One region of the Cryobacterium sandaracinum genome, then DNA from elsewhere that is predicted to be linked to it. Evidence: riboswitches for the same ligand, from Rfam matches in the RefSeq annotation. Region 1 holds a riboswitch; each other region holds the start of a gene.

What was found. Region 1 has a riboswitch for thiamine pyrophosphate ahead of E3T25_RS10960 (ECF transporter S component). Riboswitches for the same ligand answer to the same signal wherever they lie in the genome.
Region 2: another riboswitch for thiamine pyrophosphate. It lies ahead of E3T25_RS04395 (ABC transporter substrate-binding protein); the one in region 1 lies ahead of E3T25_RS10960 (ECF transporter S component).
Region 3: another riboswitch for thiamine pyrophosphate. It lies ahead of E3T25_RS04375 (3-oxoacyl-ACP reductase); the one in region 1 lies ahead of E3T25_RS10960 (ECF transporter S component).

Annotation. Positions count from the first base shown of each region.
Region 1 is NZ_SOGO01000031.1:111,492-122,077, reverse strand. It holds gene E3T25_RS10995 (VIT1/CCC1 transporter family protein) at 1-555, shown strand, start outside; gene E3T25_RS16795 (hypothetical protein) at 1,032-1,169, opposite strand; gene E3T25_RS10985 (hypothetical protein) at 1,592-1,777, shown strand; gene E3T25_RS10980 (TIGR03086 family metal-binding protein) at 1,807-2,370, opposite strand; gene E3T25_RS10975 (DNA polymerase IV) at 2,568-3,788, shown strand; gene E3T25_RS10970 (hypothetical protein) at 3,843-4,175, shown strand; gene nhaA (Na+/H+ antiporter NhaA) at 4,616-5,989, opposite strand; TPP riboswitch at 6,350-6,459, shown strand; gene E3T25_RS10960 (ECF transporter S component) at 6,497-7,129, shown strand; gene E3T25_RS10955 (ABC transporter ATP-binding protein) at 7,140-8,663, shown strand; gene E3T25_RS10950 (energy-coupling factor transporter transmembrane component T family protein) at 8,660-9,442, shown strand; gene E3T25_RS10945 (nucleoside/nucleotide kinase family protein) at 9,429-10,052, shown strand; gene E3T25_RS10940 (hypothetical protein) at 10,080-10,340, shown strand; gene E3T25_RS10935 (D-alanyl-D-alanine carboxypeptidase family protein) at 10,385-10,586, opposite strand, start outside.
Region 2 is NZ_SOGO01000014.1:25,805-36,390, forward strand. It holds gene E3T25_RS04385 (ABC transporter ATP-binding protein) at 1-585, opposite strand, end outside; gene E3T25_RS04390 (ABC transporter permease) at 578-1,390, opposite strand; gene E3T25_RS04395 (ABC transporter substrate-binding protein) at 1,380-2,291, opposite strand; TPP riboswitch at 2,481-2,590, opposite strand; gene E3T25_RS04400 (MFS transporter) at 2,901-4,241, shown strand; gene thiD (bifunctional hydroxymethylpyrimidine kinase/phosphomethylpyrimidine kinase) at 4,192-5,052, opposite strand; gene thiE (thiamine phosphate synthase) at 5,049-5,711, opposite strand; gene thiM (hydroxyethylthiazole kinase) at 5,708-6,508, opposite strand; gene E3T25_RS04420 (class I SAM-dependent methyltransferase) at 6,999-7,592, opposite strand; gene E3T25_RS04425 (hypothetical protein) at 8,445-10,361, opposite strand.
Region 3 is NZ_SOGO01000014.1:14,389-24,974, reverse strand. It holds gene E3T25_RS04380 (LLM class flavin-dependent oxidoreductase) at 1-693, opposite strand, end outside; gene E3T25_RS04375 (3-oxoacyl-ACP reductase) at 707-1,471, opposite strand; TPP riboswitch at 1,528-1,628, opposite strand; gene E3T25_RS04370 (putative quinol monooxygenase) at 2,081-2,374, shown strand; gene E3T25_RS17795 (ATP-grasp domain-containing protein) at 2,796-3,347, opposite strand; gene E3T25_RS17790 (ATP-grasp domain-containing protein) at 3,344-3,703, opposite strand; gene E3T25_RS04360 (AbgT family transporter) at 3,776-5,347, opposite strand; gene E3T25_RS04355 (M20 family metallopeptidase) at 5,435-6,763, opposite strand; gene dprA (DNA-processing protein DprA) at 7,157-8,077, shown strand; gene E3T25_RS16645 (hypothetical protein) at 8,417-8,569, shown strand; gene E3T25_RS04345 (DUF3560 domain-containing protein) at 8,587-9,522, shown strand; gene E3T25_RS04340 (DUF3846 domain-containing protein) at 9,897-10,316, shown strand; gene E3T25_RS04335 (hypothetical protein) at 10,368-10,586, opposite strand, start outside.

The sequences.
Region 1 (10,586 bases):
GGGGCACTCTCGATGGGTGCCGGCGAATATGTTTCGGTACGGTCCCAGCGTGAGCTGCTCGAAGCCTCAACGCCGAATCCGGCCTCCCGGACTGTGCTGGCCCATCTCGATTTGGCTGCGAACGAACTGACCCTGGTCTATCGCGCGCAGGGGATGCCCCCGGAGAAAGCGGAGATCCATGCACGCGAGGTTCTGCGCACGGTGGCCATCGCGACCGGCCCGGTCGACGTCAAGAAGACCGGCGGCCTGGCTCCGGCGGTCGACGAGCACGAAGCCATCGGCACGGGAATCGGAGCGGCCACGTCGAGCTTCTGCTTCTTCGCCTCCGGGGCGATCCTGCCGGTGCTGCCGTATCTGTTCGGCCTCGACGGGATCACCGCGGTCATCGCGGCAGCCGTGCTCGTGGGGCTCGCCCTGCTGGCCACTGGCGCCATCGTCGGGCTGCTCTCGGGCGGGCCGCCCTGGCGGCGCGCCATCCGTCAGCTCATCATCGGTTTCGGTGCCGCCGGCGTCACCTATCTGCTGGGTCTTCTCTTCGGAACCTCGATCGCCTAACGCTGCTCCCGAGCCGCCGTGCTTGAGGTGGCCGCAATTCCGCTCAGAACGGCGCCGGTTGCTTCGTGTGCGCCTGCCGCACGGTCGGCTCCTATTCGGCCCTTTTTCCGGTGCACGGATGTTCGTGGCCGGTTCGCTGAGGAGGGTGCGCCCGGTCGGTGAGGTCCACTGCAGGGTTCTGCCGGGCAGGGGCACGAAGCTCCACCGGGTCTCGGACTGCTCGCTATATATGGGCTTCATGAGGGAGACGTTACGGGTACCCACTGACATTCGATGCCCCAGGTCGGCGACCGTCAGCGCCCTGTGGATAACCCGATCAAACTCATATTGCGGAGGAGGAGTGGTGCTCGCTGCGGGGCCTGCTTCGGGCATCCGTGATGGGGCGCGCCACCCGCATCCGTCCTCACGGTATTACGGAGATTTTTGGGGAAACGCCGGTCTGGGCGGCGTGTTGCGACAATCTCCGAAGTAAGTGACTACGGCCGCGACGGGTGCTCCGGGCTGGGCGGCAACGAGAGCGCCTGCGACTTCACGGTGAACCCCGACCAGTGCGAGATCTCCCACGCCGGCGACGAGGAGTACGCGGCGTAGATCTGGTACTGGTCCACTCCCATTGAGGACTGCCTCGACGGCCGCACCGATGTGAAGTGCACCGACTACTCCGACTGGACGACCGCCTGGCAGGAGATCAAGGGTTAGCGCGGCATCCCCATCCGGCCGAGCCGAATCGGAGGAATCATGACGGGTGACACGGCGACGCCGGGGCAACGGATGCCGGTGCCGCCGCACCGGGACACGCTCGCCCGGCGGGATTCGATCACGCTGAGCCGGCATCCGCGGCTTCGCCTGACGCTGATGCTGTCCACCCCTCTGCTCTGGCTCGGCCTGATCTACATCGTCGCCCTCGTTGCCCTCGTTGCCCTCGCCGCCCCGCTGATCACCTCTCTGTGGACGGTCGACAGCTTCACGGGCACCACCACACGGTCCTGGACGCTCGATAACATCATCACCGTGCTCCGGTTCGCTCTACCAGACGGTGACGACCTTCACCGCGGGGGCGGGCATCAAGACCCTGCCGATCTGGATTCTGGACAACCTGTTTCGCCCCAGCCAGGCACCGATCGTCAACGTCATCGCCGTGGTGCTGGTGCTGGTGCTGGTGTCGATCGTTTCGATCTACATCGCCCAACGCATTACCGGCTCGGAAAAGGAGAGCCGTTAGCCCCACGCCTGGCAGGTGCAGCCCGCGGGCTACGGCCGGCGCGGATCCCGGCCGGTCAGGGCGAGCAGCCGCGTCTGCAGCGGCGCGTTCTCGTCGGATGGTATCGGGGAGGCGAAGAGGCCGCTGGCCTCGAGGGTGTCCCGCTGGGGCTCGAAAACCGTCCAGACCGCCTCGATCAGGGCCGGGTCGAGGGACTCTTCGGCGGCCGTTGCCCGCGCCAAGTCCCAGGAATGGATCGTGACGTCGGAGACCTGCTCGCGCAGGTAGTCGGATGCCGCCACCGTGTCATACGACAGGGTCACCGGTGCGTCGGCCGGGGTCGTTGCCCAGGCTGCGGCCGCCAGCGCCGAATAGATGGCCCATTCCTTCGCGAGGTCCGGGCCCAGCGGGGTGAGTGAGCGCCGGGCGTCGAGCACCGAAAGGCCGCGCAGCAGCGCGGGGACCCACTGCTGTTCCAGCACCACGTGGCGGACCAACTCGGTCACGGTCCACTCGGTGTCCGGTGTGGCGGCGGCCCAGTCGGTGATCATGTCGACGCGGGCCCCGAACTCCTCGGCGGCCTTTTTCTGCAGCGCAAGCCAGTCATGCGTCATGGGACTCCCTCGGTAGAACGGGTGGAACGGATGCCCCTGCAACGCTACAACCGGCATCAGTCACCGTGCATTCCGTCACCGTGCATTCCGCCCCGGCGCTGTTTACGTTCTCCCGTCGCGGAATCGGTCGCGGCCTGTCGCCGGTCCGGGCTAGGGTCTCTCCATGAGCAGGCAGGACGCATGAGCAGGCAGGACGCATGAGCAGGCAGGACGGCAGCGATCGCACGGTCTCGACAGGCGCGGTCGACGACAGCACCGCGACCCTGCTCCACATCGACCTGGACGCGTTCTTCGCGTCAGTCGAACTTCTCGATCACCCCGAACTGGTGCACCGCCCGGTGATCGTGGGGCACCGGTCCGGGCGCTCGGTGGTCACGGCGGCGAACTACGTGGCCCGGCGCTACGGCGTCAATTCGGCCATGCCCATGGCGCTCGCCCTGCGGCGCTGCCCGGAGGCGGTGGTGCTCGAACCGCACATGGGGCGGTACAAGGAATACTCCGACCGGGTGATGCGCATCTTCGAAGAGTTCACGCCGCTGGTCGAGCAGCTGGGCATCGACGAGGCCTTCCTCGACGTGGCGGGTGCCCGGCGCCTGCACGGCACCCCGGCCGAGATCGGCGCGAAGATCCGGGCCCGGGTCAAGGCCGAAACCGGGCTCACCTGCTCGGTCGGCGCGGCGAGCACGAAGTTCGTCGCCAAGATGGCGTCGGGCCGGGCGAAACCCGACGGCCTGCTCGTGATCCCCGCCGACGAGACCCTCGCATTCCTGCATCCGTTGCCCGTCGGCACCCTGTGGGGGGTCGGCGCCACGACCGAGCAGGCGCTTCTCGGGCAGGGCCTGCGTCAGATCGGTGACCTCGCCCGCACCCCGCTCGCGGTGCTGCAGAAGTGCGTGGGCGACGCGTCGGGCCGCAAGCTGCACGAGCTTGCCTGGGGGAGGGACCCTCGGGTGGTCACGGTGGAGCACGAGGAGAAAAGTGTCGGCCACGAGGTCACCTTCGAATACGACGTGACGGATGTCGCCCGGCTCCGTAGCGAACTGCTGCGGCAGTCCGTTGCGGTGGCTGCCCGGCTGCGCCGCGCAGGCCTCGTCGGCCGCTGCGTGGTGCTCAAGGTGCGCTACACCGACTTCAGCACCGTCACCCGCTCCCGCACCCTGTCGGAACCGACCAGCGTCGGACGCCGGATCTACGAGGAGGTGGCTGCCAGCTTCGAGGCTCTGGCGGCCTCCGGCATCCGGGTGCGCCTCATCGGCGTGCGCGTTGAGCAGCTCAGCGGTGGCGACGGCACTGGCACCGGTCTCTGGGACCCCGACGACGACTGGCGGGGAGCCGAACGGGCCGTGGACTCGGTCACCGCAAGGTTCGGGCGCGGCACGGTGCGCCCGGCGTCGCTGCTGGATCCGGACACACCCTGATCAGGCCCACTCTGATCAGGCAACCGCAAACCAGACAGGGGGTAGCCTGAATCCATGACTAGCCTTCCAGAGAAGTTCGCAGATATCTCTCGTACCGCCGGCGTCAGGTCGGCCTACGGTGATCCGGTCCAGGTGGACGGCGTCACCCTGATTCCCGTTGCTCTCGTCTACTACGGCTTCGGCGGTGGCGAGGGTGACTCCGCCGCCACCGGCAGCGGGTCCGGCGGCGGGGGCGGCGGGGCATCCCTGCCGATCGGCGCCTACGTCAAATCGGGCACGACGGTGCGCTTCGAGCCCAACGTCATCTCGTTGCTCGCGGTCGGCATCCCGTTCCTCTGGGTGGCCGGCAAGGCGATCTCCCGCGTCGTCCGCGCCCTCAAACGCTAGCAGCGAAGGCTCCCAGCCGCCCGGTCGCCCCGCCACTCCGACTGAGGATGTCGGGCTGCTGACTGCGCTCCGGCGCTAGCAGTGCCCGCCGGCCAGCTCGATGAGTGAGTCTCCATGGCCGAGGTTGAGGGGGGTTCGCGGATCGCGGGCTCCGTTGCGCTTGTTCCCGATTCCGACGCGCGTTTTCCCGCGGACAGCGACGCGGTGGATGAACGTAGGCTCTAACCGCCGCGTCTTTCGAGTCCGCGGACCTGCGGCACATCCGTCCCGAACGAATTCGACGGAGATTGTGCCCTGAACAGCGCATTTGGGCTCAAAAACGGGTGTTGATCGATGAATCTCCGTCGAATTGGTTCGGTGCCGGGCACGGCGTTCCGCCCGTGACGACCAGCAGACACTCCGGCTGAGGGAGTTGGGCGGCTGGGTGCGCTCCGGCCCTGTCAGTGCCCGCCGAACCGCTCGTCGCGAGCCGGATCGGCCCCGAACACGTCTGGGACGCCGTCGTTGTCGGCGTCGAGCGCCTCTTTGGCGGCGATGCGCCCGTAGTGCCGGTTGCGGCTCCGCAGCACCACGGTCGCGAGTAGTGCCGCCAGCAGCGAACCGGTCAGGATAGCCACCTTGGCGTGTTCGTCGTGCGGACTACCCTGCCCGAAAGCCAGCTCGCTGATCAGCAGCGACACCGTGAAGCCGACACCGGCGAGCATGGCGACGCCGATCACATCCACCCAGGCCAGGTCCGGGTCAAGGGCGCCCCGGGTGGTCTTGGTGACCAGCCAGGTGGCGAGCATGATGCCAACCGGCTTGCCCACCACCAGGGCTACGACGATTCCGATCGCGACCGGGTCGGTGAGGGCCGTTGTCAGGCCTGACACGCCGCCGATCGTGACCCCGGCGGAGAAGAACGCGAACACCGGCACGGCGAAACCGGCCGAGAGCGGGCGGATGCGGTGCTCGAGGTTCTGCGCCAGGCCCGGGCCGGCGTCGGGTCCGCCGCCACGTCGGCTGCGCAGCACGGGCACGGCGAAGCCGAGCAGCACTCCGGCCACCGTGGCGTGGATGCCGGAGCCGTGCACGAGAACCCAGGTGGCGAGGCCGAGCGGCAGCAGAACGGCGCCCGCGGCCCACCTGGTGGTGCCGAACAGATAGGAGTGCGTATGCGCCAGAAAGGCGAAGAGGCTCAGCGGCACGATGGCGAGCAGCAGCAGAACAGGCTGGAGGTCGCCGGAATAGAAGAAGGCGATGATGGCGATGGCGAGCAGGTCGTCGACCACGGCCAGGGTCAGCAGGAAGATGCGCAGAGCGCTGGGCAGTTTGGAGCCGATCACGGCGAGCACGGCCACGGCGAAAGCGATGTCGGTGGCGGTGGGGATGGCCCAGCCTCGTAACATTTCCGGCCCCGAGCTGAACACGATGGCGGTGAAGATCACAGCCGGAACGATGACGCCGCCGACGGCCGCGGCGACCGGGACGACCGCGCGGCTGAAGGTGCGCAGATCGCCGGCGACGAACTCACGCTTGAGTTCGAGCCCGGCAATGAAGAAGAAGATCGCCAGGAGTCCGTCGGCGGCCCACGCGCCGAGGCTCAGATTGAGGTGCCACGGCTCGTAGCCGATCTGAAAGTCCCGCACCGCATAGTAGAAATCGGAGGCCCCGGTGTTGGCCAGGGTCAGCGCGAGAACCGTCGCCACCAGCAGGAGAGCGCCGCCCACGGTCTCTTTGCGCAGGATCGTCGAGACGTGCAGGTACTCGGGATAGCTGCTGCGGCGAAAGACGTTAAGTTTCGGGGTGGGAGGAAGAGGTGATGGTTTCGGCATGGACGAGCCTCAGTCAATCAGGATTTTGTGGCACACGGACATTGCTGTCGACCAGACTTCCCGACACACCACGTCGAGCGTACCGCGTTCGGGCGGTCAACGCCGCCCGCGCCAGCTACACCGCCAGCGTCCCAGCCGCTGGCGGGAGCCCGGCCCTTCCCGCCAGCTGCGGGGGATGTGCCAGGGTCCGCGCACGGGTAGCCCGCGTCGCATCCGTCGTCGCCGCAAAATGAAGTGGCGCAGCAACAGAAGCAACAGCCCGGCGAGGATCAGGGGAACGGTGAACGTCATTCGCGCCCGACAGTGATGCGGGGGCGAGGCGAGGACTCCATCCCGCGAGTCTAGGCCGAGGTCTATACTTGAATCGAACACGGGAGTCCGGTCAACCGGGCTGAGAGGAAGCTTCTGAAGCTTCGACCGTCGAACCTGATCTGGATCATGCCAGCGCAGGGAGGCAAATTTTCTCGTTCCCGTGCCCTGGAACCATCTACGGAAAGGGCACGACCAGTGCACGCTACAACAACTCTTCTCACCTCCACCACGTCCCGCCAGCCGCGTAACTTCCGGTGGCGGGTCGTCGACATCGTCATCGCCAGTGTCATCGGCGTGGCCAGCGGGCTCATCTTCGTCGTCTGGAACCAGGCGTACAACCCGCTCAGCGGCCTGCTCACCCCGCTGCTGCCGGGCCTGCAGGCTCTCCTGGGCGGCGGATGGCTGTTCGCCGGCGTGCTCGGCGGCCTCATCATCCGCAAACCCGGCGCCGCGCTCTACACCGAGCTGCTGGCGGCGGTCGTGTCGACTCTGGTCGGCGGCACCGCCTGGGGAGCCACCATCCTGGTCTCCGGCCTGGTGCAGGGTCTCGGCGCGGAGCTGGTCTTCGCGCTGTTCTTCTACGCCAACTACCGCCTCGTCGTGGCCCTGCTCGCCGGCGCGGGTGCCGGCCTTGCCCTCGCCGTCAACGACCTGTTGCTCTGGTACCCCGGATCGGCCGTTCCCTTCATCACCATCTACACCGCCTCCTCGATCGTCTCCGGCATTGTCGTGGCCGGACTGCTGTCCTGGCTGGCCATGCGTGGCCTCGCCCGCACCGGGGCACTGTCGCGGTTCGCCGCCGGGCGATCGAACCGCACCCAGGTCTAGGGGGACGGCGATGACACCGGCAGCAGCGGCATCCGTCTCGGGAGCGTCCGTCGTGGCCCGCGGCTGGGGATGGCGGCATGCCGGGCGGCGGGGCTGGGCCGTCAACGGCCTCGACCTGAGAATCGAGCCGGGCGAGCGCGTGCTGCTGCTCGGCGCCTCCGGGGCCGGCAAATCCACTCTGCTGCACGCCCTCGCCGGGGTTCTCGGCGGCGACGAGGAGGGCGAGCAGCGCGGTCAGCTGCTTGTAAACGGCGCCGAGCCGACCGCAGCGCGCGGCCAGGCCGGGCTGCTCCTGCAGGACCCTGACTCCCAGGTGATCCTGGCGCGGGTGGGCGACGACGTCGCCTTCGGCTGCGAGAACCTGGGGGTGCCCCGCGAAGAGATCTGGCGCCGGGTGAGCGACGCCCTGGACATGGTCGGCCTGAACCTGCCGCTCAGCCATCCGACGTCGTCGCTGTCGGGTGGACAGAAGCAGCGCCTCGCCCTCGCTGGGGTGCTGGCGATGCGGCCGGGGCTGCTGCTGCTCGACGAACCCACAGCGAATCTCGACCCTGGAGGCGTGCTGGATGTGCGCGATTCCGTTGCCCGCGTGCTCGAGAACTCCGCGGCGACGTTCATCGTGATCGAACATCGGGTCGCCGTCTGGCAGAACTTTGTGAACCGGGTGATCGTGCTCGACGCGGCCGGGGGAGTGCTGGCCGACGGCCATCCCGACGACGTGCTGACCAGGCAGGGGGAACGGCTCGCGGCCGCGGGTGTCTGGGTGCCCGGGCGGGGCAACGGCCTGACTGCATCGCGGCGCGAGACCAGCTCGGCGTCGGCGCCCGGCTCGGTCCCTCTGCTCCGCACGCCCGGCCTCGCGGTCGCGCGCACGCGCGCCGACGTGCTCGCCCGGGACATCGACCTCACGGTGCACGCCGGCACCGCTCTGGCAGTCACCGGACCGAACGGCGCCGGCAAATCGACCCTGATGCTCACCCTCGCCGGCCTGCTAAAACCGGCCGGGGGAGCGGTTCTCGCGAGCCCGGAGTTCGCCGGCGGGGCCGACGAGGAACCGATCCGCTGGAAGTCCCGCCAGCTGCTCACCCGCATCGGCACTGTGTTCCAGAGCCCGGAGCACCAGTTCGTGGCCGCCACCGTGCGGGCCGAACTCGCCGTAGGGCCGCGCGCCCTCAAACGGCCGGAGGCGAACATCAATGCCCGGGTCGACGAGGTGCTGCAGCGCCTGCGCCTGGATCACCTGGCCGAGGCGAACCCGTTCACCCTCTCCGGCGGAGAGAAACGTCGGCTGTCGGTGGGCACCGTGCTGGCCACCCAGCCACGACTGCTCATGCTCGACGAGCCCACCTTCGGCCAGGACCTGCGCACCTGGCGGGAGATCGTGGCCCTGCTCGACGAACTCCTGCGGGAGGGCACCGCGGTGGTCGCCGTCTCGCACGACACCGACTTCGTGGTCGCCCTGGCTGACCGGGAGTACCATCTGGCCGGGCGGGCCGGCCGCAGCGTCACGCCGCGGGCGGCGGTGTCCCGGTGAGCGTGCTGACGCCTGCCCGGGGAACCCAGGCCATCTTCCGGATCAACCCGGTCGCGAAGCTGGCCGCCGCGCTGCTGCTGGCGGGCGTGCTCATCCTCACCATCGACTGGGTCTCCGCAGTCGTCGCCCTCGCCTGCGAGTTCGTGCTCTTCTTCTGGGCCGGGCTGTCCCTGAAGGCCTTCGCGGTGCGCACCCTGCCGGTCTGGATCGCCGCACCCACCGCCGGCGTCACCACCCTGCTCTACGGGCAGGCGGCCGGGGCGGTCTATTGGTCTTTCGGGCTGGTGAACGTGACCGAGGGATCACTCGAGCTGGCCATCGCCACGACCCTGCGCATCCTCGCCATCGGACTGCCGTCGGTCGTGCTCTTCGTGACCGTCGACCCCACCGACCTGGCCGACGGCCTCGGCCAAGTCGTGAAACTGCCGGCCCGCTTCGTGCTTGGCGGTCTGGCCGGGCTGCGCCTGGTCGGCCTGTTCCTCGAGGACTGGCGCGCCCTCGAACTGGCCCGGCGGGCCCGCGGCATCGCGGACCGCGGCGTCCTGCGCCGGCTGCTCAGCCAGGCCTTCGCCCTGCTGGTGCTGTCGATCCGGCGCGGCAGCAAACTCGCGACGGCGATGGAGGCCCGCGGGTTCGGCGCCTCGGTGCGGCGCACCTGGGCCCGCCCCTCCAGCTTCCGGGGGCGCGAGGTGGCCCTGGTCGGCATCGGTCTGGCCGTGGCCCTGCTCTCGGTGAGCGTCTCCGTGGCGACGGGAAGCTGGAACTTTGTCCTCACCTGATCTGCCCACGGCCGCCCTCGAACCGGCCGCCCCCGATCCGGTCGGTGACCGACGGATGCTGCTGGCCCCCGTGCTCCGCGACCTTGCCGCCGCCGGGGTGGCGCCCGTCGTTCTCATCGACGGGCCGAGCGGCGCCGGCAAGAGCACCCTCGCCGACGCGCTTGTCGTCGCCTGGCCGGGACCGCTCCGGCCCACCCTGGTGCGGCTGGATGACATCTACCCCGGCTGGCAGGGGCTGGACGCCGCCGTCACGCACCTGCGCGAACAGGTGCTCGCCCCGAGAAGACTGGGCCGGCCCGCCGCCTGGCGGCGCTATGACTGGGAGCGGCGCGAGTTGGCAGAATGGCACCCGGTCGACCCGGCCCGCCCGCTGATCGTGGAGGGCTGCGGAACCCTGGCGGCCGCCCACGCGCCACTCAGCGACATCCGGGTCTGGCTGGCCGCCGACGACCGCATCCGCAAGCAGCGGGCCCTCGCCCGGGACGGCGAACTGTTCCGGTCGCACTGGGACCAGTGGGAAGCGGGCTGGGACGCTTACCGAGAGCGGGAGGCGCCCGAGCGGCAGGCGACGATCCGGCTGGCCGGGACCCCGGACATCCGTCGCCCGTAAGTCGGTGCCCGGGACTAGGTTGGAGGCATGGCTGATCAAGGTGCTGAAAATGTCGTTTACACCGCGGAATTCATTGACGGTCCCCTCGCGGGCCAGGTCGACACCCGGGTGCTGATCCAGGGCAAACATGACGCCCGGGTCAGCATGATGGCCGCCGTCGAGGGGGTCGAAACGCTGTTCTGGTACGACGAGGAGGACGTGCGCGATGTGCAGGGCCGCGTGCACGTGCGCTACCGGTTCGACGCGGGCGAGAGCGACCCGTTCCTGCCGACCGGCGAGCGCGAGTAGCCGCAGACCAGTAGCCGGCGGGCGGTCGCGGCAGCCTTTCGCCGCTAGCGGTCCGCGGCGATCAGCGCCGAGATCATCGGCACGGGGTGCAGGAGCCGCCAACCGAGGCCCGGCGCGCTGATCGTGCGGTCGAGCACCAGCGTCGACGTCACCTCGGTGCCCCCGGTCTCCACCGTGACCCGGCCGACGGTCTTGCCCGCCCGGCCGGTCGACACCGTCTCCAGGATCACCTCCGCGTCGCCCGGC
Region 2 (10,586 bases), on a different contig from region 1:
CACCGCAGTCCAGGCGTTCTGAGACCACACCCCCTGCAACCAGGACTGCATGTCGGTGCGGGTGAGGGAGTCCAGGGCCCCGAACGGTTCGTCCAGCAACAGGACATCTCTGCCCTGCACCACGGTGCGCAGCAAGGCCGCGCGCTGGCGCATGCCCCCGGAGAGTTCGTAAGGATGTGCATCTTCAAAACCGGACAGGCCGAAGGCCGCGAAAAAACTGCCCGCCCGTGCTCGGGCGGTCTTCTTGGTTTCCCCCGCAACCTCGAGGCCGAGGGAAGTGTTCTCCAGAATGCTGCGCCACGGGAACAACAAATCCTTCTGCGGCATGTATGCGAAGTGTTTGTGTTGACCGGTGACGACATCCCCGTCGACCAAGACCTCGCCGGAATTGGCCGTCTCCAGGCCGGCCATGATGTTGAACATGGTGCTCTTCCCGCATCCGCTAGGACCGATCACGGCAACGAATTCGCCCGGCTGCGCCGAGAAGGCGATGTCGTCGAGAACCGACCTCACCTGCCCGCGGCCGAGCGGAAAAGACTTACCTATTCCGCGCAGTTCGATCTTCGGGGGAGTCGCCTCAGCCATGCCAGCTCCTGCGTTCCTTCGAATGCCAAGGGATGATTGCCCGTTCGGCGACGTAGGTCAACAGGAACAGGCACACGCTCACGAGCGCGGTCACCGCAACGGCAGCCAACACAAGATCGGTGCGAAACGAGTTCTTCATCATCGCCATATAAATGCCCAGGCCCCGCTCGGCGCCGACGTACTCGGCAAAAATGGCACCGGTGACGGCGTAGGCGATTCCGATTCGAAGTGCGGTGAAGAACGAGGGAAGCGCCGACGGAAGACGCACATACACGAACTGCTTCCACCGGTTGGCCCCCATGCTGCGCAGCAGATTGATCGCTTCTCGATCGGTGCGGTTGAAGCCGTCAATCAGGCCGACCGTGACTGGAAAGAATGTCACCAGGGCGATGACGATGGTTTTGGGCAGCATACCGAATCCGAACCAGATGACTATCAGCGGCGCGATCGCAATGATGGGTATGGCTTGGGATGCCACCAGCAGTGGCACCAGTGCTCGCCGCAGCCATGGCGAAAAGTCGATCAGGATCGCCAGCGTCCAAGCGACGGTCAGAGAGACGGCGAAGCCGAGAAACGTCTCCTGCAGGGTGGGGAGCGTATTGTCCCAGATCGTGGTGCGGGCCTCCCAGCCCTGCTGAAGAATGCGCTGCGGGGAGGGCAGGATCGCCGGCTGCACTCCGGCTGCCATCACCGCCACCTGCCAGGTGATCACGAGCGCGACGAGGATCGCGGCGGGAGGTGCTAGCGCCGAGAATGCCGTCGTGCGGGGCGCTGTAGCCCGCTTCACGGTGATGCTATTTTTCATTGAGGTAGTGCTCGGTGAACAGTGTTGATGTGTCCAGCGCCGTGGTGAGTGGTTTGCCGTCTTCGTCGGCCAAGAGGCCGGCACGGTAGAGGAAATCGGCCAGCTGCTGCCAGGTCTCTGCCGTTTGGGTGCCTACTTTACCGTTGGCATCTTTGAGGTAGGAAGCACTCAGCTTTTTCTGGCTTTGGTAAACGAGTTCCGTGTTTTCGAAGGCACCGGGGTTGGCGTCGATCAAAATCTTCGCCGCGGCATCCGGACGATCGGCGGCGTACTGGTACCCCTTCTGCAGGGCCTGGACGAACTGAGCAGTGGCGGCAGGGTGTTTGGCAGTCCAGGCCCGGTTTGCCTCGACGATCACCGAGTACTGGTCCGGTAGGCCATAGTCGTGCAGAGCGAAGAACTTCATCGGGGTGCCACGAAGAGCGGCATCGATGCCCTCCCAGGTGGTGAATGCCGAGGTGAAATCAACTTTGCCGGCATAGAGGGCCTCATAGGCGGAGGTGCCCAGCGTGATTTTCCTGAACTCGCCCGTTCCGCCGTCGTTCTTGATGACATCCGACGCCTCGGTGGGAAAGGTTGCGCTGGGGTCTGCCAGGCCGAGGGTCTTGCCGTCGAGGTCCTTCGGGCTGCGAATGTCGTCGCGGCTGGCCAGGACCCCGATCGCCGTCGCGTCGTGCTGCAGCACCGACATCACTGAGATGTTGCGCACACCCGCTGCCGCCGCGAAGGTGGCCGTGTCCTGAAAGCTGATACCGAAGTCAGCTGAGCCGGCGTTGATGAGTGCGTCGGTGGATGACTGGCTGTATGGGAGCACCTTCACCTCAAGCCCCGCCTGCGTGAAGTAGCCCTTCTCAAGAGCGACATACAGTCCGGTGTGATTGGTATTCGGTGTCCAGTCCAAGGCGAAGGCCACCGGAGTCAACGCGGTTGACGAAGCGGTGCCAGTCGCCGAGCCTGAGGCGCAGCCACTTAGAACTGTCGCTGCGGCAAGAACGAGCGCACCTACCGTTATCCACGGCGAGGGCGTACTTTTGAGTAGGGATAGTTGCACTGTCGTGCCCTCCTTGATTGCAGGAATATCAGGGCACGGGATGTGAGAAAATTGCCTCCCTGCGCTGGCATGATCCAGATCAGGTTCGACGGTCGAAGATTGATAATCTTCCTCTCAGCCCGGCTCACCGGACTCCCGTGTTCAAGACGAGTGTAACCAAGAAGCAGCCAAGCCTGGGCGAACAACGTGTTGGTTCACACTCAATGAGTGCGTACCAAGTCATCGAACATCACCATTACGACTCCGCCGAGGTCGCCGCCGGATCCCCACTCTCGGCGCGCGCTTGCAGACAATCACAACCAGAAAAAAGGGCCAGAACATGGCTAAACGCAGCCTCTGACACAGGGTGCTATGTTATTTTTCGTCTACACGGGAGCCCTTTTGCAGGGGCTGAGAGGAAGCTGAGGCAGCTTCGACCGTTGAACCTACCGGGTAATGCCGGCAAAGGAAGTGAAGTTGATGCGTTACGCCCACCCCAGCACCGCCTCTGCCCCCGCCCGACTGCCGCCGTCCGCACTGCCAGGCATGCGCCGCGCCATACGGGGCGGGATCTTCGGCAACTATGTGGACCAATTCGACATCTTCCTGCCCGTCATCGCCCTGACGCCGGCAGCGGCGCATCTCTTCGGGTCGGAAAACCTGGTCAACAACGCCGGGCTGGTCTTTGTCGCGACGCTGTTCGGGCGGCCGATAGGAGCAGCGATCTTCGGTCCGATCTCCGACCGCATCGGCCGCACGGCGACGACCAAGGTCGCACTCACCGGTGTGGCGCTGACGACACTGCTGATCGCACTGGTTCCCAGCCACGCCGTGTTCGGTGGCGGATCGCTCCTGTTGATCCTGGCGCTGCGTTTTCTCGGCGGAATTTTTCTTGGCGGTGAATATACCTCGGCTGTTCCGTTGGCGATGGAATGGTCCGAGCCTGAACGGCGAGGGCTTGTCAGCGGGCTGATCATGTGGATGTCTCCCTGGGCCAACGCCACCATCGCCGGCCTGGTGTTCGTACTCCACGGCACGCTCGACGCCGCCAGCTACAACGTATGGGGCTGGCGCATCCCATTCCTGCTCGGCGCCGTGCTCGCTTTTGGAATGCTCGCCTATTATCGTGCCCGGGTTCAGGATTCCCCGACGTGGACCCACCCCCCACGCCGCACGAACCCGCTGAAGGAAATTCTCATCGGCGAACACCGCCGAGCGCTGTGGCAGGTATTCATTCTGATGAGCGGCATGTGGTTGCTGACTTACATGGCCATCCCGGTGCTGACTGGGCAACTTGGCGTCGATGCTGACCTGGGCGCACAAACCATATCGTTCGCGATGATGTGCGGCACCGCCGCAAGCGCCGTCACCATGGCAGGTTGCGGGCACCTGTCGACGTTCACCGGCCGACGCGCTTTCTTCATCGGCTTCGGCCTGATCGCAGCGGTACTAGGGCCGGTAATCTTCCTGGCGATCTTCGCTGCCGCCGGCACCACGGTTCTGGTGCTGCTGGTCGTGGCGCTGCAGATCGTCACGGTTTCCGGCTACGGCCCGGTCGGCGCCTACCTAGCCGAACGCTTCCCGACTGCCGTGCGCTCCAGCGGCTACGGGGTCGGTTACAGCCTTTCCATCGTCATTCCAGCCCTCTACCCGTACTATCTGCCGGCCCTGCAGAATGTGCTCGGCGCCCACGGTGCCGTCGCGGCGCTGCTCGCACTGGCTGGAGTGCTCGTGCTAACCGGCGCGCTGGCCGGCCCCGAAACAGTGCGGGTCAGCCTTGGGTCGGCCCGCCTGCCCACAACCGATGAAAGTGGTGGATAGGACCACGCCCGGTACCGACCTCGAGTTCGTCGGCGTGTTCCAGACTCTCCTGCAACCAGGACTTGGTCATCGATAATGCGGCGCTCCAATCCCCGAGCCGGGCCTGCAATGTCGCCATCGCCGACGACATTGAACATCCGGTTCCGTGGGTATTGGTGGTGTCCACCCGATCGGCTGCAACCTCAATCATCTGCCGGCCGGCGGGAAGCTGTCCGGTGGCATCCACCAGCGCGTCCGGGCACACGGCACCCTCCAGATGGCCGCCCTTGACCAGCACAATGACGTTATGCGCCGCTGAGAGTCGCGTGCCCTGCTCGAGTGCGTGCGGCCAGGTCGAAGCGGTCGGCTCTCCCAACAGCACCCCTAATTCCGCCAGGTTCGGTGTGACCAAGTCGACCCGGCTGAGCAGCCGGATCATGGCGCTTTCTGCAGCCGGCTCGAGCAGCCGGTCGCCGCTGGTGGCAACCATCACCGGGTCAAGCACCACCACCGGCGGTTTCACCTTCTCCAACCAGTCATCGACGGCCTGAACGATCTCGGCATTGCCGAGCATCCCGATCTTGACCGCATCGATAGTGACGTCGTCGCTGACGGCATCGAGCTGCTCGCGAAGGAAGGCCACCGGCGGAATATGCACCGACCTCACCCCGTGGGTGTTCTGGGCAACCAGTGCGGTAACGACGGCCATCCCGTAGCCGCCCTGCGCGGCGATGCTCTTCAAGTCCGCCTGGATGCCGGCCCCACCGGTTGGATCAGTACCAGCGATGCTAAGAACTCGGGGTACTGTGCGCGCCAAGACGGGACGGATCATCGGTTCCACTCCTCCACAAAATCCTCGGCCACCCGTTTCGGGTCTGCCGCGGCACAGATCGCGGACACCACGGCAACACCTGCCGCCCGCGCCCGGCGCAGCTCGCCCACGTCGTCCAGCATGACTCCGCCAATGGCCACGCAAGGCAGGCCTGCCACGGCGGCGACCCCGGCGAAACCGTCCACGCCGATCGGCGCCGGATGGTTCACCTTCGTGGCCGTCGCCCGGATCACACCAACACCCAGGTAGTCGACCGTTCTATCCGGCAGGAGAGCCACCTGGCGGACGTGATCGACAGTATTGGCGGTCAACCCGATGATCGCGTCGTCGCCGACGATCATCCTCACTGCCGTAACCGGAAGGTCGCTTTGGCCGACGTGGACACCATGCACGCGGGCACCCGCAGCGCGGGCAGCCAGAAACACGTCGATCCGGTCGTTGATGAGAATAGCGGCCCGGCCACCGACAGCCTCGGATATGCGCAACACGAGCTGATAGAAGTCGGCAGCGGACGCATCTTTCTCCCGGATCTGCACCGTTTGGATGCCACCGTCTACCGCCGCCCGCACCGTCTCGACCACCCCGCGACTGCCACATAACGCCGTGTCGGTGACCAGATACACGCCTGGCGTGAAAGTCTCCCTACTGAACTCAGTCATGAAATTGCTATCGACGCCCGGATCGCGGACCCGTCAACGCTCGCCAATGCGTCAAGGAACGCGACGGCAAAACTGCCCGGACCGCCGGCGCCCACCGCCGCCCGTTCGGCCGCGATCGTATACACGGCCGTCGCGGCGGCAGTTGCAACAAGACGATCGTCGCCGACCGCGAGGAAAGCCGCGGTTACGGCGCCAAGCGCGCACCCTCCACCCGTGACTTGGGTGAGGTAGGGATGGCCGTTGCTCAGGCGGATGACATCGGTTCCGTCGGTGATCAAATCGGTGGCCCCAGAAATCGCGACGATGCAGCCGTACCGGTCGGCAAGTCGGACAGCGGCATCCAACGCCTGCTCCGCGGTATCGACCGAGTCCACCCCCCGGCCACCGTGGCCTAGGCCGGCCAGGGCAATCACTTCGGAGGCGTTGCCGCGGATTGCAGTGGGCGCGTATGCCAGCAGATCGGCGGCCAGCCGGGTGCGCACCGAAAGGACGCCGACGGCCACCGGGTCGAGCACCCACGGCGTGCCGATCTCGTGCGCCGCCCGGGCCGCTTCCTGCATGCCTACACGCTGCTCCGCATGCGGAGTGCCCAAGTTCACCAGCGTGGCCGAAGCAATACGGGCGAACTGGTCGGCCTCGATGGGGATATCGGTCATCGCCGGCGCAGCCCCGATCGCCAGCAACGCGTTAGCGGTGAAGTTCGTCACCACCGCGTTGGTCAGGCACTGCACCAGAGGTGTTCTTTCCCGCAACCGCGCCAGCAGCAGGCAAACATCATCCGCCGTGAAACGCCTCATTCAACGTCCTCGCTCAGATTTATTAACTGGGTGTGCCGGGAAGAGTTTGCGAACCGCAGCAGGAAACCATCAACCCTCAGCAGGGCACATTCGGCCCGTGCACAGTCTAGAACACTGCAAAACGGCCGCCCCTTCATAGAGTGGAGACTGCGCTGGCCGCACCGATCATCGCCGTCTCCCCGCTGCGGAAGTTCCTATCAGCTCCACCCGCGGCGGGGCAAAATTCGACTCCAATAGCCTGGCCCGCATACAACTGCTGCGCTTGCTAGCGGCCCCACACCTCGTCCAGTGCGGGCTCTCACCGCTCGAACCTGCCCGCCTACTGGTGGATCTTGAACACCCGAGCGCCCGGCAGTCTAAGATGCCACTCGTCGATCACATCCTAATCGGCGAGCGACTCCATGCAATCTGGGGTCAACTCACGACCGGACGACGTCTGGTCGCGGTCGATGGGACCTGCTTGGACCTGCCTGACACGCGTCCACTCATTTCAGGTGGGCAATGCAAGCTTGCGTGCAGTGAATCGCATCACTCGACCGCCGAAGGTGTACCTCAGCCCGTTAGCATCGAGTCTGACTTGTCCGAGAACAGGTTCAAAGGCCCCGCGTTCGATGAGCCGATGTGGGGAGCGATCGGTCGAATGCACCCACGAAGCGGCTCGAGAAGCAGTGAGGTCATAACCGGTGAAAATGCCGCCGGGCCGGAGCACACGTGCAACCTCTGCGATTGCCTTCTCCCAGTCGACAACGTGGTGCAGCATCAGGAAACTTACAACGAAATCAAAAGTTTCGTCATCGAAGGGAAGCTGTGTGACGTCGGCTTGGCGCGCCGCCACGTGTGGATACTTTGCAAGACGTTTTCGTGCGACGCCAACCATCACGGGGTCGTAATCGGTCGTCGTCAGGCGCAGTGACGGATTTGCCCGCGCTAACCTGTCGGCCGTCGCACCACTACCCCCTCCGATCTCAAGAACGTCACCGGTGAACGAAACACCCTGTGTCGCCCACAAGACAACTCGGCCCGCCGCCAGACGCCATGGTGCACTGCGGCAGAACGCACCTTCGAGAGCAGACATTGTCGGCATGACCACCAGCCTCCCTGACGCACACTATTGCACCGTTACGTCCTCACTGAAGTTATCAAATGCCTTACCGTCCGGATCAACGGCCCAGCAGTCTATGAAGACCACACCGAAACGAAACGAGTCGCCGCAACTTTCACTGGCCTCATTCTCCTTGACAAATTCCGCCGGCAGCCGCGCGGCCGGTGTGCAGCCACCCGCCGTATACCGCCGATTGGCGACAAGCAAGGCCTACGTGACGCTGTCGCCGCCGCTGGCTTCGCGGCGCACCACTCGGAGAGCCGTGCCAGGCAGGTAGCCGTGAATCCCACCACCGGCCTGCGGCGCGCGTGGAATCTTCATGGAGATTTCGGTACGCGAACCCCTCCCTCCATTCGCTGACGTATCGAGGATCGCGACCAGGTCAAACCACTCCCGCTGCTGAGGCGGCAGCAACCATTCTCGCCGGTCCCCTCCACCGTGCAGCCAAAGCCGGGATGCTCGACGTTTCCGAGAGGGACGCACTTGACGTCTTCACTGCGGAAAGCTGCGGGACTACCCTCATCCCCATTGCCATGCCACCACATGAACGCAGATTCCAGGTATCCCATCGCACTCGTAAAGCGGTTCCCTCATCTATCCCGAGCGACGCCGGACCAACGCTCGGGTCCGCTACCATCACTGCTGCCATGCAGCTTCGAACGTCTCTAGCCGACACAACCGTGCTCACCGCAACCAAGAGACAGCTTGTGGGAGACCTACCCACCCCTAATCACCACACCTCGAAACTCCACACACAAGGCCATCCAGACTCATCCATGCGCCCTGTCCAGCCAAAGAACACCGGTTTGTAACCTCCGAAGCTGCACCTAGCGGTTAGGCGGCGTTTCCGAGATACTGCCAACGATTCTGCGGGCTCAACACACCCAGATTCACCAGCTCACGCGCAGAACGATGATCACCACGCTGATCACTCGACCGCGGATACTTCGGCCACACCCGCTCACCCGGTGAGCTCGCTTCAAACAACGGCCGGCTCGACACATGCGGGCGCCGCGGCCGAGACCGGGGCGCTGACATCATGGTGCTTAGTTCGGCTTGCCACCACGCCCACACCTCTCGTTCGATCCGATAACGCTCCGCCCGAGCCAGGAGAGTTCCCAGCACGTTGAGCTGCAAGGCCGCCTGGTTCCGGAGATCCTGCTTCGACCTCGCCCACCCGTCACGGTGAACGACGAGGAGCTTGTGACACCGGAGGCGACTGAGGATCGTGGCCGTGTGCCGGGCGGTAACGCCCAGGAGACGAGCAGCGGCATCAATGGTGAGGGACGGGTGCTGACGCAGCAGGGCGTAGAGCTTGCCAGCAAGGTGTCCCAAGCCGCGGCGGGTGAAGAGGTCGTGGCGTTGGTCGGTGAGTTGTTCCTCGAGTAAAGCAACGAGATGGGTGCGGGTGTTGAAGAGCTCAGCTGCAGAACGTCCTATCGACGACGGGATTTCCTGCGGGGGGCGGGGGTTATTTAATGGTTGTGACCGGACTGTACTGGGAGCTGTGGAGAACGTGGAGGCTAGGCGCCATTCGGCGGCGTTGCCGTCGTCGCTCGCACTGACCCGTTCGATGTAACCGGCAGCAGCGAGGGCGGTCAGGGCGTCGGCTGCGGTGGTGCGGCCGAGGCCGCCCATCGGGCCCAGGTCCCGGATGGCGGCGGCGACGGTGCGTTTGCCGGTCTGCAGGGTGAGGTAGGCCAGGGCGCGGAGAATGGTCTGCTGATTCGAGGACGCTTCGGTGCGGCCCCACCGTCCGGGACTGACCCGGAAGCGCGTAAGGAGGGCTTCGACGTCGGTCACGATGGCGTCCAACTCCGACAAGTCCTGCGGCTCCCGCACCGCCGGCAGTGGGCGCTGGAGCGCGGCGTACTGCTGGGCTTTGTCCCACTGCCGGCCCAACCGGGCACGGGCCTCCGCTGCGGTCCGGGGGCGGCGGTCGCCGCGACCGGTGTTCTTCGTCCGGAAGTGCTCCAGCCCGGGGGCCGTCTTGATGGCGTGCTCGACATCGACCAGCTGCCAGCCGGCGTTCGCGGCCGAGAGCAGGCACATGAACCCGGTCCAGCTCGGGTTGCTGCCGCCATCGATGGTGGCCATATGGGCGGTGCCGGCCACGCTGAGGGGCCGGTGCGCCTGGTGACGTGTGGCGATCGGGCCCGACGGGGGACTGTGTTCCGCTCGGAGGGAAGGCTTCCGCGCCTCGAGCACCGCGGCCAAGGCTGCCAAGTCGGCAATCGTGGTCGACGGGGTAATCAGGGTGTTCAGGTTGCCGCGGAGGACCGTGGAGTAGCTGCCGTCCCGGTGCGGAGACAAGGGCGGCCGCGCGGCACCAGTGACAGCGTTAAGGAGCATGCCGTGGTCCAAGCGGCGGAAGTTCGCCCGCGCTGCACTGGCCACCGGGGCGACAGCGAGTTTCGGGGCACCGCCGTGGAGGGCGAGCCAAATATGGCGGCCACCCGTCCCAGACGACTGGCACACGACATGCTCGATCGAGAGGGAATCCAGGGTGCGGGAGAGCACGTCGCACTCATCGACGGCTTCCTCCATCAGCTCGGCATCGACGCCGTGCTTATCTTTACCGTCGAAGTCAAAACACAGCACCCGGAACAACCCGGTCTCATCGGCCAGGTTCATCGCCCACGGCGTCGTGGGTTCGGCCGGCCCAACACGGTAGATCAGGGGGTAACTATTCTCGTCCACCCGCCCGTACGCGTCGCGCTTCATCACGCGCACCTGATCGCGCGGACTCATCCGGCGCGTCAAAGCCCACGCTGTCCACACTTCAGTGGACACGCCAGACACGCCGGACACAATTCCGGGTGCATTTCGGGGTACGTGCGCTATGCTCTGGGACATAGAGAAACCTCCCGTGAGGGCTGTTGATCTGGATTAGCTTGAACCTCGGGCCGGCAAGCACAGAGGGTTTGAGCTACGAAACTTGCAGTAGCCCGTCGCGAAAGCGACGGGCTCTTTCGT
Region 3 (10,586 bases), on a different contig from region 1:
ACCTTCGGCATAACGGGCGGCCAGCTCCCGGCCAGGGACGGAGGCGCCGGCCTGAAACAGCACCGGTCGACCTTGCGGCGGGCGCGGCACCGTCAGCGGGCCATCCACCCGGAAGTGTTCACCGGAGTGGCCGATCGCTCGCACCCGGGCCGGGTCAGCATAGAGACCTCCGCGGTCCAGGATCAGAGCATCGTCCTCCCACGAATCCCACAATTTCAGCGCCACCTCGATGAACTCGGCCGCCCGGCTATAGCGCTGATCGCGGGAGGGCAGCATGTCCATTCCATGGTTGCGGGCTTCGGCGTCAAACATGGAGGTCACCACGTTCCAGCCGATGCGCCCTTTACTGATGTGATCCAGGGATGCAAGCATGCGCGCAGCGTGGAAAGGGGTGTAAAAGGTCGCCGAGACGGTGCTGACCAGCCCGATCCGGCTCGTCGCCCGCGCCATCGCTGCCATCGCCGTCAGCGGCTCAAGAAACCACCGCGGGCCGGTACTCACATCGCCGACGGCATGCCCGTCGGCGAAGAAAACGGCGTCAAAGAGGCCACGTTCAGCGCTTCGGGCGAGCCGTTCGTAGAAACTGATGTCTCCCAACTGCTCGATGGGCGACTGCGGCCGCCGCCAAGCGGCGCCGTGGTGGCCACAACCCATGAGGAACGCATTGAAGTGAAGCTGGCGCGGGGCAGACATGACCGGCGCGGCCCTAGTTCATCACCAAGCCGCCGTCGACTATCAGGTTCTGCCCGGTGACCGACCGCGCCCAGGGGGAGGCGAAAAAAAGTACCGCATCCGCAAATTCGGCCGGGGTTGTCACCTTGCGTAGCGGGGTGGAGGCGGCGATGAAGTCAAACACGTCCTCGGGGGTGGCCGCGCTGGCATCCGTGGTGCGCAGCAGCCCGCCGGAGACCATGTTCACGGCGATGTTGTGCAGGCCGAGCTCCGAGGCAAGGGTGCGGGTCAGGGAGAGCATGGCTGCCTTGGCGGCAGTGTAGTCGTGGTAAGGCACCACCGGGTTTTGGAAAAGGTTGGTGCCGATGTTGATGATGCGGCCGAACCCGGCCTCGCGCATGCCGGCCAGTGCCTGCTGGGTCGTGTTCAGGGCACCGCGGACACTGCCGGAGAACTGCGCCTCGAACTCGTTCCAGCTGATGACGGCAGCGCCGGAGCGGGCATCGCCGTTGAAGCTGAAATCGGCCAACGCGTTATTGACCACCGTTGTCACGGTGGAGCCAAAATGTGCCTGAGCCTGCGTGAGCATTGCCGCGACCTGGGCCGGTTCGGTGACGTCGGCCCGTACGGCAAGAGCATGTTCAGGCCCATAGCCGGCAGCCAGGGTTTCCGCCGCTGCGGCGCTGTTGCGATAGTTGATGACCACCCGGGCGCCCTGCGCCGCGAAAGCGTTCACGATGCTTTTGCCCAGGCCGCGTGCGCCGCCGGTGACCAGGACAATCTGCTCTGCTATTTGCATGATTTTCTTCACCTTGGGTAAGGCGAAAGGACCAGATCCGGCACCAATGCGGTGCACGTAATTCTCCGTGACATCCCTTCGCTAGTTCGAACTAGATCAGGTTCAACGGGTGTCATCTCAGCCGACCGTCATGCAGTCGGCACCCCGTGTCGCTGGAGACGAGTATACGCAACGGCCTGGTACTTGGGAATTTGCGTCCTAAACTCAGAGACTGCCGGGCTGGTCGACTTTGTAAGATCACTGTCGTCATTTATGAGTCCATCGGCTCCGACAGCTCACGCGTATATCGCGGCCTTAAGACTGCTCGTGAATTCACGGACGCCGGCGATGACGTCGTGGTTGTTTGTGACGGTTTGGGTGTTGAATCTCTCGCCGCCATCTCAGACCCCAAGCATAGGATGAACCCTCTCGCCGTTGCCCTACACGACAACATCCGGGTCGCGTGCGCATTCTGTGTCGCATCCCACGGGACGCGGTCGAGGCCGGTGGGTGGCCGCTGGGAGTACAACGGCGACGCCAGTATCCGCAATCTCGTAGTCGAGGGCTACCAGATCCTCAATTTCTAAGCACTACGCCCGACCTTCTACCCTGATGTGAATTGGAGTTTTCATGGCCCTGATAGTTCTTCTTGACCTTCGCCTAAAACCAGAGGCCGTTCTCGGGGCGGAGGCCATGCTGCGAGACATTTTGGTCGGGACCCGTGCATTTGAGGGGTGTCTGGGTGTTGATGTGTTGCTTGATTGCGATGATCCCGCCCACATGATCTTGCTGGAGCGGTGGGCGTCGGCCGAAGCTGACGCGGCATATCGTCACTGGCGTGCGGGTGCGGGTGCGACCGACCTGGGCTCATTGCTGGCCAGTATCCCCCAAATCTCCATGTTTGAGATCGCCAGCGACATCTGACCGGGCACTATGGCGCATGCCCGAGATCATGCTCATGTCCCTGGTTGTGCGCCGTGATGTGTTCCCGGTTAGGGAACTGGGCCAGGTAAGCCGCCTACACTCGGCGCAGTTGCGGGTCAGCCCGCACACAACGCTCAGTCGGCCATGTATCACGCAGTTTGAAATGATGTCGTGGTGGCAAAGTCGGATACGACCATCCTGGTTGAGGGCAACCAGTACTTCCCGACTGAGTCGTAAAAGTCTGCGTACTTCTCCGGCGAAGAAATTCTTCGCCAATAGATCCCTCTCGCCGGCGTCGCAAAAGATGTCGGTATCTTCATCCCAACGCTGCATCGGTGGTTTTAGCCTCCACGGCTAACCACCGCGCCAACGAGAGTTTTATCCGTTTCGTGAGCTGGTACCGGGGCCGGCGCCACGTATTTCAGGCTGCGAGTTTTTTGAGGTACCGAGCCAGGGCACGTGGAGCCGAACGAGGGGCTTCGGCCTCAACAACCGCGTTGTAGTTCGTATTGGTGTTCACGTCGTAGGTGAGCACTCGGCCATCTTCGGCTTCGATGAACTCGATGCCGCAGACTTCCAACCCGGTGCGGCGCGCGAACTCGAGGTATTTCTCGATAATCGAGTGGTCGAAGTCTTCGCGCAGGCTGAACAGTTGCTGACCGGCTACGGGTGCGATGGTGGCGCCGGGAGGCATGATCAGCTCGCGCGTGATCGGGTCGATGGCGCAGGCATCCGCCGGGCACAGCTGGAAGCCGCCGCGTGCGGTGTCGGCTTTGACGGCGTAGATGAACTCGCCGCCCACGATCTCAACCCGGGTGATGAACGGTTCCGCAGCCTGGATATATTCCTGAATGAGTGTGATGCCATCTTGCGGCTCCTCGAACTCGGAAGAGGCAACGTACGCGGCGAGCTCTTCGTGACTCGTGAACTTGCGAACGCCGAGGCCCTTGCCGCCCTGGTTGTGCTTGGTCATAAACGGGGTGGGAAAGTCGTGTGCGGCATCGAGAATTTGCTCACGGCCCACCGCGCCTTGCTCATCTCGAGCTCGAGAACGCGCCGGCCATTCACCGTGCGGCGGCCGTGGGCCTCGAGCCAAGCCAACACGGCGCGCGCGTAGTCTTTCGACTTTCCGTGGTCGCGTGTGTGAGCGGATGCGCTGATGCGCGACCAGAAGATTCCCTCCGGCGGTACCGAATCCAGGTCGAGAACGCCGTCGGTGAGCAGCCATTCCTTCACCTCCATACCCTCTGCTTCAAAGGCCCGGGCAAATGGCGGAAACCATTCAGGGTTCTCGTGCAGGGCATAGATCGTGGTCTGGCTGGAAGTCATAAAAATCCCTTCGGGTTGCACTGAACTTAAGGAGGCCCCCGTGCGGGGTATTCCTCCGGTCTTGCGCAGTTACTACTGCGGGATCATGATGCCGTTGCCCGGGCCCATCGGTAGGTCGAAGAAGTAGAAGACGCTCAGCACGGCTACCCAAGCGATCCAGAACGTGACTGCGAAGGGCAGCATACGGGCGATCACGGTGCCAAGGCCCGCCTGTGGCTCGTACCTACGCAGCATCGTAAGTAGCACGATCATGTACGGGTTGAGGGGTGTGAGTACCTGGGTGGCCGAATCTCCCACCCGGAACGCACCCTGGATGAATGCAGGTTCGTAGCCAAGTAATACGAACAGCGGCACGAACACGGCGGCCATCAGCGTCCACATGGCCGAACCCGAAATGATGAAGAGGTTTAGCAGCGAGGCAAGCAGTACGAAGGCGACGACGGCCGGATATCCGGTGAGGCCGATGGACTCAAGGCCCCCGGCTCCTGCAACGGCGAGCCAGCTTCCGATTCCGGAGAAATTAAACAGGGCGACGAACTGGCCGAGGATGAATGCAAGCACGAGAAATCCGCTCATGTCCTTGATGGCCTGCCCCATCACGCGAGGCACGTCGCTGCCCCTGGCGATGGTTCCGGTGATCTTGCCGTACACCAGTCCTGGAATCACGAACATAACGAAAACGATGAACACGATCGAACTCAACAGGGGTGAGCGCGGCAGAAACTCGCCGTCTTCGTTTCGCCAGGAGGATTCCGGCAGGAGCACGCCAACCAGAATCACTCCGGCGACCACGATGCCGGCCACGAACGACCAGAACAGGCCGCGGTTCTCGGTGTGCGTGAGCCGCGTGTTCATCACGGAGGGAACCAACACGTCGTCGTCAGTGATCTCGTCGCGCGCAATCTGCTGCCGCCCCAAACGCGGTTCCAGAATTTTGTCGATGATGAAGCCGGCGAGTGCGATGAGTACGAGCGCGGAGACCACGTTGAAGAAGTAGTTCGATACCGGGGTCACGACGGAACCGGCGTTCGGCAGGTTCTGTGTGACCGACGTCGTGATCCCGGCGAACAGCGCGTCGAGGCTCGTTACAAACAGCGAGGTTGAGTAGCCGGCGCCCACCGCAGCAAACCCGCCGAGCAGCCCGGCCACGGGGTGCCGGCCAGCAGCCTTAAACACCAGGGCGGCAAGCGGGGGGATGACCACAAAGGCCGCATCAGACATGATCGACCCTACGACTCCCACGAATGCCACGGCGTAGGGCAGCGACCAGCGTGGTGCCGAGCCGAAGGCCTTACGGATCAGCGCGGCGAGCAGGCCGGACTTCTCGGCAACACCGACCGCGAGCAGGATGGGCAGCACTGTCGCCAACGGCGGAAAACCCAAGTAGTTGACCCCAATGTTCTGGGTGAACCAGGTGAGCCCTTCGGCGGTGAAGAAACCCGTGATCACCGTGATCTCGTCGGTTCCGGGCAACTGCACCGTGACGTTCGCCCAGGCCATCGCGGTCGACGCCACCGCCGTGATTGCGAACAGCAGAAGGAAGAGCATGAACGGGTCGGGCAGCTTGTTACCGACGCGTTCGATTCCACCGAGAACACGATCAATCACGACGGTGCGCCGGGTGAGGGACTGTGCTGAAGACATGGAGCCTACCTTGCGTCGGATCGAACAAAACGATCGGTGTGTCAGGAGTTAGATCGTGCGCTGTCAGACAGGAAACGGAGTTAGGAATCAGTCGAAGAAGTGCGGCACATCGATCGCGCCGCCCTGCTCCGCGAACTCTTGAGCCATGCTGCGGCGCAATCCGGCGTCGCAGAGAAAATCAAGGGCGGTGAGGGCGAGCCCGCAGGCACCGTCGAGGGCGCCTGACTCCGCGGCATCCGTTGCGGCGGCCGCCGCGAATTCGCGGGTGTGCAGGGCAACGTCTGGTGCCGCAATCTTGATGAGTGGGTGAATACCGGGGATGCGATGGCTTACGTTGCCGAAGTCAGTGGACGCTGCGATGGTTTCCGACACCACGCTAAGCGGGAGTGGCTGGCGCCCACGGCGCTGCTGGGCGGCGACCCAGCGACCGGTGAGCACACCGTTCGTGCGCACCGGAAGGGTGGGGGCGTGCTCGTCCCAGTCGATCTCGACACTCGTTCCAGTCATCAATGCTGCGCCGCGCGCGATGTCGTCCAGCCGCACGCTGAGGTCTTTGAGCGTGTCCGCAAACTTGGATCGGGCGTAGAGCTTGAGTACCGCGCGCTCTGGAATGATGCTCGGCCGTGTTCCCCCCTCACTGATTACGGCGTGCACGCGGTCTACCGGCGGTAACTGTTGACGCAACAGGCCAACGGCCTGGTACGCCAGGGTTGCGGCGTCGAGAGCGTTGCGTCCCATAAAAGGTTGAGCGGATGCGTGCGCCGCGACGCCCGTGAACGTCACGGTTAGCACGCGGCGGCCGAGCCACACCTGGTCGGCGAGGTCGTAGCCATAGGGGTGCACCATGATCGCGGCGTCGAGGCCGTCGAAGGCGCCGTGCCTGGCCATCACTTCTTTGCCGGAGAAACCTTCCTCGGCGGGAGTACCGAGGAACACCACCCGGCCTCTGAATGCGTCGGGATTCTCCTTGAGCGTGTTAGCCAACGCGAGGAAGGCGCCGACGCCGGCGGCGGCGATCACGTTGTGCCCGCAACCGTGCCCCACGTCGGGCAAGGCGTCGTACTCGCTGAGAATCGCGATTGCCGGGCCGCAGTCCGACCCGATCTCGGCACGAATTGCGGTGTCTACCCCGTGCACGCCGAGCTGTGCGCTTATCCCGTGGCGACCGAGCAGCTCCACCAGATAAGCGGCGCTTCGATGCTCGGCGAAGGCGGTCTCCGGGTCGGCGTGCAGGGTGTGAACAACGTCGTTCAGGTCCCGGGCGAGTGCCTCTACCTGGGCTTCGACGGCGCTTGCGAGCTCGTCCGGGGCCCCGGAGAACGGCGACGGCACCGACTCATAGCTCTGTATCCTGCGGGCCGTTTCGGCCTGAAGCTTCTGCAGATACGTGGTGCTCGGCACTAACGAAGGGCTCATATATCCACCCTAGATAGGAAGATTACCTCCTAGGGCCGTCCTGACCTGCGCCGTCATCTCCAGAACCTGTGCTGGGTCAGCATCGCACTTGGCAGTGAGGAATTCCCCTCGCACTCCCCTAGCGGAATATCAGAGTGATATCACTCCGAAACCGCGACGGCCAAGCCTTCAGAAGCGATATGGAGCCGCTGTGCGGCACTGCTTGTTGAGCATTTTTGTCCTATCTGGCCAATCATCGTAGCTCCCTTGCGTGCCTGCGTCACCCGCAGTGCCGGACGCGCCCTGCGGGCTTATTTCGCCCGGCACTGCGGGCACTTCGGCACTCCCGGTCGCTCTCGATTTCTCTTGCCAGACAGGCCAAAAAAACAGTTGTCCACGAGGGAGAGAGAACCCATGAACACGCTCGCCAGCATCAGCACCCACGTTCCCACCATCCAGCGATTCACTACCGACGCAGCTGCGCGCGGAATCTGGACCATCATCAGCGAGCCCGGAGACAGGGACACCGGCAACCTCATCGCCGCCCTGGGCGCGGAAGAAGCCCTGAACGTGGTCCTGCACGGCACCGGCGACGCGGCAGGACTCGACCTGGCCACACTCCGCGCGCGCACCCGACCTCGCGCGAGTGCGGGCAACATCGCCGCAGCTTTCGCGGCCGCAGACACCGGGTCGGCAGAACTGATCACCCCCGCCCACCCGCACTGGCCCGCCGGTTTCAACGACCTCGGCTCCGCCGCCCCCTATGCGCTCTGGGTCCGAGGCGCCACCGAGATCCTGGCCGACCCCCTGAACACAGCCGTCGTCGGGGCTCGAGCCTCCAGCGGTTACGGCGAACACGTCACCATGGAGATCACCGCGGGCCTGGTCAGCCGGGGCCACGTGATCATTTCCGGTGCAGCGTACGGGGTAGACGGAATGGCTCACCGGGCAGCGCTGGCTAGCGGCGGGCGCACCGTCGCGTACCTTGCAGGCGGACTCGACCGGTACTACCCCACGGGCCACGACGCTCTGCTCACCCGGATTGCTGAGACGGGCGCGGTAGCTTCCGAAATCAGCTTCGGACAGAGCCCCACCCGGTACCGGTTCCTGATGCGAAACCGGTTGATCGCGGCCGCCGCCCGCTCAACTGTCGTCACAGAAGCTGGCTACCGATCGGGATCGTTGAACATCGCAACCCACGCCTTCACAATCGCCCGCCCCGTAGGCGCCGTCCCCGGCCCGGTCACGTCCCCGACCAGTGCCGGATGCCACCGCCTGATTCGCGAATTCGGTGCACAGCTCGTCACGAACGCTGAGGAAGCCGCCGCACTCTAGACCGGGCAGCCAGCCAGCTCCCGAGCTGGCCGGCGAGGGGGGGAAATCCCCCTCGCACTCCCCCGCCACGGAATATCAGAGTGATATCACTCCGAAACCGCGACGGCCAAGCCGTCAGAAGCGATATGGAGCCGCTGTGCGGCACTGCTTGTTGAGCATTTTTGTCCTATCTGGCCAATCATCGTAGCTCCCTTGCGTGCCTGCGTCACCCGCAGTGCCGGACGCGCCCTGCGGGCTTATTTCGCCCGGCACTGCGGGCACTTCGGCACTCCCGGTCGCTCTCGATTTCTCTTGCCAGACAGGCCAAAAAAACAGTTGTTCACGAAGAGAAGAGATTCCATGGTCGAGTCCGATTACCGGTACGAGAACACCTACCCGCGGGAGCGCTACGCGGACGGGTGCGCCTGCAGCGGGTGCACCTCGGAAGGGGCCGTAGATACCCAGCCCGGAGAAACCTGCACCGCGACCCGCTACGCCGACAGCTTCGCCTAATCGAGGAAACAGAAATCATGCTCATCATCACCCACAGCCACGCCGCCGGAACCATGATCGACGGCACCAGTAAAGGCGACGGAACCGCAGACGTCCTCAAGACCGTCGGTTGGCGTTGGGGGCGCAGCATCAGCGCCTGGTTCGTCCCCCAGTCCCGCGACCGCCTCCCCCATCTCCACACCATCACCCGCACCCAGGAGGCCTTGGAAGCGGCCGGATTCGAGGTCGAAACAGACATCGACAGCACGCGACGCACGACCGCCGAGGTCGAGGCCGGAAAGATCGAACGTCAGGCCGACCGGGTCGACGCCCTGGCCGCCACAGCCGACCGCAAGGCAACCGCAAGCGACGACGCGTGGACGCGCGCCCGGAGCGCGCTTGACCGCCTGCCCGAAGGAGGAGAACCGATCAAGATTGGCCACCACTCCGAAGGACGCCACCGCAACGCGATCGCCAAAGCAGATAACGCCATGCGTAAATCAGTTGCAGCCAGCGCCGACGCCACCCACGCCCAGGCAAGGGCCGACGCGGCCACGCACACCACCGACGCCCGCTACCGGCCCGTCACGGTGGCTAACCGCATCGACACTCTGGGGGCCGAGCTCCGCAAGTTAGAACGACGCATCATCGCCCCGCGCTACGACGACGCACAAGGCTACATCGACGCCACCGACGCCCAGAAGCAGGCCCGAGCAGACCACCTCGCACCCATCCTCGCCGAAAAGCGCGACCAGATCGCGTACTGGGAAGCCGTGCGCGCCGCCCAGATCGAGAGCGGAACAGTCACCGGCTACGACCGCAGCACCGTCAAGAAGGGTGACCGGGTGAAGATCCGCGGCCAGTGGCGCGAAGTCGTCCGCGCCAACCCCAAGACGGTCAGTGTCAGCACCGGCTACACCTGGACCGATACCGCCCCGTATGCGGAGATCCAGCAGCACCAGCGGCCCGAATAGCCGCCGCGTAGGCCGGCCCGCCGAGGGGCCGGCCGCCGTGAGGGGGACGGTGCCCCCTCACACTCCCCCACCAGGTGAATCCGGCCCGGAGGCCGGACCCACACGGAGCCGGCTGCGCCGGCCTGACTCTTTCAAAACATTTCTTCCCTTGGTGGCCAATCATCGTAGTTCGCTCCGTGCCTGCGTCACCCGCACTCTCGCACGCGGTCGCGGGCTCCCTTATTTCGCACGAGAGTGCGGGCACTCCGGCACTCCCGCTCTCAATCGATTTCTCTTGCCACCAAGGGCAGAAAAACGGTGGACGACAACTCAACCACTGCCCACGAGAAAGCTCGGGACCCCGCGCACCTCACCAACCTTGGAGAGAGAACCCCATGACCACCAGCATCCGCAGCGTCAAGATCAACCCGACCGAAACCATCACCACCCTGGACGTGGACGCGGCCAGCATCGGGGCGGACATCGTCGCCGCCATCGGCTGCCGGATGTTTGACGTCGTCGGTCTGGAGGACGACATCGACCTCTTCATCGATGATGAAGGACTCATCAACGGGTCAACCCTGAACCTGCCCGCGACCTTGCTCGCACACCGCCTCGGCCGCCGCACTGTCATCTTCGGCACTGCCGTCGCCGTCAGCGTCACCGGAGACGGTGAGACCGTCGGCCTCACCGACGCCCAGTACGCCCGGATCCAGGAGTCTTTCGCGCAGAAGCCCGACGCCGGGACCGTCGACGCCCTCGTTGAGAGCCTGTCGCCGTTCCCCACCGTGGTGAGCATGCTCCGCAACATCTAGCCGCAAGCACCGGCTGGCCCCGGGCGGGCCGGCCGGTGAGGGGTGTTCCCCTCACACTCCCCCACCGGGCGCGGTAACGGAAGCCTCCGCAGCGTAGAGCGACGCCGAAGCGCCTGTACTCACCGCCCCAAGCACGCCGCAAAGCTCGGGATAGCTGGACTGTCCGCTGTCATTGCTTGTAATGCTGCTATTGTTTGTAATACAGGCATTGTAGGTAATAGCGCTAATACAATTAATACCTGTAAAGACAGTAAAAGCAGCAAAGACAGC